2 regions of the Micromonospora sp. CPCC 205561 genome follow, and region 2 is predicted to be linked to the other one. Evidence: riboswitches for the same ligand, from Rfam matches in the RefSeq annotation. Region 2 holds a riboswitch; the other holds the start of a gene.

Region 1 (3,396 bases), on a different contig from region 2:
GGGTCATGACCGCGGTGGCCACCAGCAGCAGGCCGGCGGCGACCAGGAAGGGGCGCAGCCCCTCCTTGACGTAGCGCAGGTGCAGGTCGGTGAGGCCGGCCCGGACCACCGCGCCGCCGAGCAGCAGCAGGACGACCGCCTGCGCCTGCCGGTTCACAGCAGCACCGCCCCGGTCGCGGCGGCCACCGTGACGGCCACCGCGAAGGTGGTCGGGGCGAACCGCAGCGCGAACCGCCGGCCGAAGACGCCGGTCTGCATCGAGATGAGCTTCAGGTCGACCATCGGTCCCACCACCAGGAAGACCAGTCGGGAGGTCAGCGAGAACTGCGACAGCGAGGCGGCGACGAAGGCGTCCGCCTCGGAGCAGAGGGAGAGCAGCACCGCGAGCACGGCCAGCGCGAGCACCGAGAGCACCGGCTCGTCGGCGAGGGTACGCAACCAGCGCTCCGGCACCACGACGTTGATCGTGGCGGCGGCCGCCGCGCCGATCACCAGGAACCCGCCGGCGTGCGTGACGTCGTGCCGGACCGCCCCCCAGAACGCCCGCCCGCGCGAGCTGTCGTCCAGCTCCGGCCGGCTCGGCAGCCGGATCCAGTCGGCCCGGCCGAGGCGCAGCCACAGCCAGCCCATCACCATCGCCACGATCAGGCTCGCGACGGCCCGGCCGAGGACCATGGCCGGGTCGTCGGGGAAGGCCACCGCGGTCGCGGTGAGCACGATCGGATTGATCGCCGGGGCGGCGAGCAGGAACGCCAGGGCGGCGGCCGGGGTGACCCCGCGCCGGATCAGCGACCCGGCGATCGGCACCGCCCCGCACTCGCAGCCGGGCAGCACCACGCCGGCCGCGCTGGCCACCGGCACCGCGAGCGCCGGGTGGCGCGGCAGCGCCCGGGCCCAGAACGACCGGGGCACGAAGACCGCGATCACGGCGGAGAGCAGCACCCCGAAGACCAGGAACGGCACCGCCTGCACCAGGACCGAGACGAAGACCGTGGTCCAGGTCTGCAACCGGGGCGCGGAGAGGGCGCGGGCGAGCGGGTCGCGGAAGACGACCAACAGGACCAGCAGGCCGGCGAGCACCTCAACCGACCCGACCAGCCCGCCCGGGCCGCCGGGCGACGCCGGCGCCTCCTGCGGTACGCCGGGGGTGGCGACGCCCAGCGCGCCGGGGTCCCGTCCGGCCGGCGCGCGGCGGTCAGCCTCGGATGTCACGTCCGTGTCCCTCTGCCGGATTCCCAGTGGCCGCCCGAGAGTACCGGGCCGGGACCGACCGCGTCGATCGAACGTGCTGGTGAGCTGCGGAAAGATCACTTTGCTCGATGATCTTCAAAGGTGTTAGCGTCGGCGCGACAACTTCACATCCGACAGGGGAGCGCACAGCGCTGAGAGTGCGGGCACCGCCCGCAGACCCTCGAACCTGATCTGGGTAATGCCAGCGCAGGGAGTTCGGTCGACCTCCAGCCGCGTCGACGTCCGGCACCTCCGGGCGCGGCGTGCGTCTTCTCCTGGTTCGCGTTCGGGACTGGGAGCAACCATGCGAGACAACAACACCGCCACCCGGTGGCGCACCGTCGACGTCGTCGTCGCCGCCGTGATCGCGGTGGCCTTCGGCGTCATCTTCTGGGCCTGGGGCCTGCTGTGGCGGGCCGTCGACCCGGCGTTCGCTTTCTTCCCGGCGGGCCAGGCGATCATGTACGGCGTCTGGCTGGTCCCGGCCGTCCTCGGCGGCCTGGTGATCCGCAAGCCGGGCGCGGCGCTCTTCTGCGAGGCGGTGGCGGCGACGGTCTCCGCGCTGCTCGGCTCGGAGTGGGGCGGCGTGACGATCGTGCAGGGCCTGATCCAGGGGCTCGGCGCCGAGTTGGCCTTCGCGGCCTTCCGGTACCGCTCGTTCCGGCTGCCCACCGCGCTGATCGCGGGCGCGCTGACCGGCCTCGGCGCGGCGCTCTTCGACTTCTTCGTCTGGAACGTCGACTACGCGATGGGCAGCTACCGCATCCCGTACGCCGTGCTCACCGTCGTCAGCGCCACGATCGTCGCGGGTGCCGGCGGATGGGCGCTCACCCGCGCCCTGGCGACCACGGGCGCCCTGGACCGGTTCCCCGCCGGCCGCGACCGCGTCGCCATCTGATTGCGCCCACCAGGTCGACGGCACGCCGCGTCGACCTGGTGGGCCCCGGCCGAGGGCTTGTTGCCGGCGGATCCGGCCCCGGCCCGGTCGACATCACCGGGCCGGGGCCGGATCCGCGACGCGAGGAGGGAGGAGCCCGGTGGGGGCGGTGACGCTGCGGGGCTTCGGGTGGCGGCACGCCGGCCGCCGGGCCTGGGCCGTACGCGGGGTGGACCTGCGCGTCGAGGCCGGCGAGCGGGTGCTGCTGCTCGGGCCCTCGGGCGCCGGCAAGAGCACGCTGCTCGCCGCGCTGGCCGGACTGCTGCCCGAGGACTCGGGTGAGCAGGAGGGCACCGTCGAGATCGACGGGCTCGACCCCCGCAAGGGCCGCGAGCGGGTCGGCGTCGTCTTCCAGGACCCGGAGACCCAGCTCGTGATGGCCCGCAGCGGCGACGACGTGGCCTTCGGCCTGGAGAACCGGGGCATCCCCGCCGGGGAGATCTGGCCCCGCGTCGACGAGGCACTCGCCCGGGTCGGCTTCCCGTACCCCCGGAACCGCCCCACGGCCGCCCTCTCCGGCGGCGAGCAGCAGCGGCTCGCCCTGGCCGGCGTGCTGGCCCTGCGCCCCGGGCTGCTGCTGCTCGACGAGCCGACCGCCAATCTCGACCCGACCGGCGCGGCGCTGATCCGGGCGGCGGTGGCCGGCGCGCTGGACGCCGACACCACGCTGATCCTGGTCGAGCACCGGGTCGCCGAGGCCCTGCCCCTGGTCGATCGGGTGGTCGTGCTCGAACCCGCCGGCGGCGTCCGCGCGGACGGCACGCCCGAGGCCGTCTTCGGCGGGCACGGCGACGCGCTCGCCGCCGAGGGGGTCTGGGTGCCCGGCCGGCCCGTACCGCCCCGTCACGCCACCTCGCCGGCCGGCGACGTGCTGCTCACCGCCGAAGGGCTCGGCCTGCCGCCCCGGCTGGCCGCCGTCGACCTGGCGGTACGCGCCGGCGAGGCGCTCGCCGTCCTCGGGCCGAACGGCGCCGGCAAGTCGACCCTCGCACTGCTGCTCGGTGGCCTGCTCAAGCCCGGAGCCGGCCGGGTCGCGGCGACGACGGCGCTGGCCGGCGGCGACGCCCGCACTCCCCCGTACCGCTGGCGCGCCCCGGCCCTGACCCGCCGGATCGGCTCGGTCTTCCAGGACCCGGAACACCAGTTCGTCACCAACACCGTCTTCGACGAGCTGGCACTCGGCCCGCGCCGCACCGGCCGGCCAGAGGCGGCGGTCCGGTCCACGGTGG
Region 2 (3,396 bases):
GCGTACCCCCGGATGACGTGCCGGAAGCCCGGCGCGGCGCCGCCGGGCGCGCGGAGCCGCAGCAGCTGCCCCTTCACCGGACGCACGGGCAGCCCGGTCAGGGCCGCCGCGCCGCAGCCGGCCGCGACCACCGTGACCCCGGCGTCCAGCTCGGACAGCGCGCGCACGGCGGCGGGCACCAGCGTGGCACCGGCCCGTTCCGCGGCCGTGCGCAGCGCCCGCACCAGCCGGCGCGGGTCGACCTGGTGGTCGGTGGCGGCGAGCGCACCGCCGCGCACCCGGGGTGCCAGCGCCGGCTCGCGGTCCCGCAGCGCCGAGGGGCGCAGCGGCGTCACGGACAGCCCGAGCCCCTGCTGGTACGCCCACAGCCGGCGCGCCTCGGCCAGGTCGTCGGCGGTGAGCCCGACCATCAGGGTGCCCTCGGTGCGGTAGCCGACGTCCACGCCGCTGACCTCGGTCAGCTCGGCGGCGAAGGCCGGCCAGCGGGCGGCGGAGCCGGTCAGCAGCCCGGTCAACTCGCGCTCGCCGAAGTACGCCTCGGCGACCGGGGCGAGCATCCCGGCGGCGACGTGTGAGGCGCCGGAGCCCGGGGCGGGATCGTGCACGGCGACCCGGAGTCCGCGCGCCGCGCAGCGCCAGGCGATCGCCAGCCCGACCGGTCCCGCCCCCACCACGGCGACGTCCGGTCGGCTCAACACCCCAGCGCCCCCAGCAGCTCCGCCGTCGCCCGGGCCGGATCGGCCGCCCCGCTGATGGCGCCCACCACCGCCACCCCGTACGCACCGGCCGCCAGCAGCGCCGGCACCTCCGCGGCGGTCACCCCGCCGATCGCGACCACCGGCACGTCCACGGCGTCGGCGACGGCCCGCACCCCGGCCGGGCCGATCGGCGCGGGGAGCCCCGTCTTGGTGCTGGTGGCGTGGCAGGGGCCGACGCCCAGGTAGCTGGCGCCGGCCGCGACCGCCCCGGTCGCCGTCCCCGGCTCGCGGGCGGTGGCGCCGAGCACCGCGGTGGCGCCGAGCACCCGGCGGGCCGCCCCGACCGGCAGGTCGTCCGCGCCGACGTGGCCACCCGCGGCGCCCACCGCCAGCGCCACGTGCAGCCGGTCGTTCACCAGGCAGGTTGCGCCGTACCGCTCGCAGAGCGTGACCGCCCGGCGGGCCAGGTCGTACGCCTCCCGGTCGGTGGCGTCGTCCTCCACGCGGACCTGCACGACCAGCTCGGCGCGGGCCACCGGAAGGGCGGCCCGCAGCACGGCCAGCGGGTCCCGCCCGGGACGGGTGTCGGTGATCAGATGCAGTCGCCCGAGGGACGGCACGGCAACACTCCTCCCTGCGCCGGCATTACCCGGATCAGGTTCGACGGTCGGGGGCTCACAGCCCCCCTCTCAGCCCGGTGTACCGGGCTCCCGTGGGTCACTTGCGGGTGTCACCGTACGACGGATCCCCGGATCCGCCAAGGGCGGGCCGTGGATTTCACACCGACCGGCCGAAGCCGACGGGCGAGGTGCGCGTGACCGGTCCGTCACGCGATGCTGTCCGGATGCCCTCCCCGGCCCGGCTCCCGCCCCGGCTCGCCCCTCCTGCCGTTCCGAGGCAGCGCCGCGGTCGCCGAAGGCCTGGTGACCTGGACGATGCTGCGCGGACGGTCCTGGCGGCGCCTGCTCCCCGACGTCCACGTGCACCGTGACGCCTACCGGGTGGACGACCATCGGATGTGGTGCGACGCGGTCATCATCCGTGGGAGCGGCACCCGGTCGGCTGGTGCCGGCCGGAAGACACACCGGCCCCGGCAGGACGGTGCCGGGGCGGTGTCAGCGTGGTTCAGAGGATGGCGCGCAGGGCGTCGAGATCCTCGTCGGTGGGCTGCCAGGTGCCCGCCTCGGCGTTGGCACGCACCTGCTCCGGCGTGGTGGCACCGGCGATCACCGAGGTCACCGCCGGCTGGGCGGCGAGCCCGCCGATCGCCACCTGGAGCATCGACAGCCCCCGCTCGGCGGCGTACGCCTCGATCGCCTCGATGGTGTCCCAGTCGGCGGCGGCGAGACGCTCGGCGTACCGGCCGCCACCGGCGAGGCGACTGCCGGCCGGCGGCGCCTGGTCCCGCCTGTACTTGCCGGTGAGCAGCCCGTTGGCCAGGGGGAAGAACGGCAGCAGCCCGAGGCCGAACCGCTCACAGGCCGGCACCACCTCGGCCTCGACGCCGCGCTCCAGCAGGCTGTAGTGGTTCTGCGCGCTGATGAACCGGGTCCGGCCGGCGGAGGAGGCAACCCAGTCCGCGTCGGCGATCTGCCAGCCGGCGAAGTTGGAGTTGCCCAGGTAGCGCACCTTGCCGGCGCGGACGAGGTCGTCGAGCGCGGCGAGCGTCTCGTCGATCGGCGTTCCCGGGTCGGGCTCGTGCATCTGGTACAGGTCGATGTGGTCGGTGCCGAGCCGGCGCAGCGACGCCTCCACCGCCCGCGCGACGTAGCGACGGGCGCCCCGGGCACCGAAGTCGGGGCCGTTCATGCCGTGCATGTCCATGCCGAACTTGGTGGCCACCACCACGTCGTCGCGCCGCCCCTTGAGCGCCTGGCCCAGCAGTTCCTCGGAGCCGCCCTGCGGCTCGCCGTAGATGTCGGCGGTGTCGAAGAAGTTGATCCCGGCGTCGAGCGCGGCGTCGACCACCGCCCGGGTGCCGTCGAGGTCGAGCTTGCGGCCGAAGTTGTTGCAGCCGATGCCGACCACGGACACCACGAGCCCGGAGTCGCCCAACCGGCGGAAGGTCATCTCAGTCACGAGATCCACCCTATGCCGGCCGTCCGCCGCCCGCCGTGGGCATCGGAACCCGCCCCCCCCCGCCGGTCGAGCACGTCGGCGGCGGGCGGCGGGGATCACGCCACGTCCCAGACCGGTTCGGTGGTCTCCACCACCTCGTTGTCGCCTCCGAAGAGCACGAAGCGGTCGAAGGTGCGGGTGAACCAGCGGTCGTGGGTCACCGCCACCACGGTCCCCTCGAACGCGGTCAGTCCCGCCTCCAGCGCCTCCGCCGAGGCCAGGTCGAGGTTGTCGGTGGGCTCGTCGAGCAGCAGCAGCGTCGCGCCGGAGAGTTCCAGCAGCAGCACCAGGAACCGTGCCTGCTGACCGCCGGAGAGGGTGCCGAAGCGCTGGTCGCCCTGCCCCGCCAGCTCGTACCGGCTGAGCGCCGCCATCGCGGCGTGCCGGTCCATGCCGGCCCGGTGCTCGTCACCCCGCCAGAGGATCTCGACCAGCGTCTTCGCCATCAGCTCCGGCCGGTCGTGGGTCTGCGAGAAGTGCCCGGGACGCACCCGCGCCCCGAGCCGGGCGACCCCGGCGTGCGTCACCGGCGCCAGCGCGGCAGCGCCGTCGACCGGGCCGTTGGCCGGGTCGGGGTCGG

Evidence for each region. Region 2 has a riboswitch for thiamine pyrophosphate ahead of thiE (thiamine phosphate synthase). Riboswitches for the same ligand answer to the same signal wherever they lie in the genome.
Region 1: it holds a riboswitch for thiamine pyrophosphate, as region 2 does, so the genes downstream of both, V6V16_RS16175 (ECF transporter S component) here and thiE (thiamine phosphate synthase) in region 2, are expected to answer to the same signal.

Annotation. Positions count from the first base shown of each region.
Region 1 covers NZ_JBAKHV010000027.1:65,764-69,159, reverse strand. Annotated here, with positions in the region: gene V6V16_RS16185 (TIGR03943 family putative permease subunit) at 1-157, opposite strand, end outside; gene V6V16_RS16180 (permease) at 154-1,098, opposite strand; TPP riboswitch at 1,357-1,462, shown strand; gene V6V16_RS16175 (ECF transporter S component) at 1,535-2,128, shown strand; gene V6V16_RS16170 (ABC transporter ATP-binding protein) at 2,268-3,396, shown strand, end outside.
Region 2 covers NZ_JBAKHV010000026.1:16,005-19,400, forward strand. Annotated here, with positions in the region: gene thiO (glycine oxidase ThiO) at 1-698, opposite strand, end outside; gene thiE (thiamine phosphate synthase) at 692-1,318, opposite strand; TPP riboswitch at 1,313-1,421, opposite strand; gene V6V16_RS15430 (aldo/keto reductase) at 1,824-2,786, opposite strand; gene V6V16_RS15435 (ABC-F family ATP-binding cassette domain-containing protein) at 2,873-3,396, opposite strand, start outside.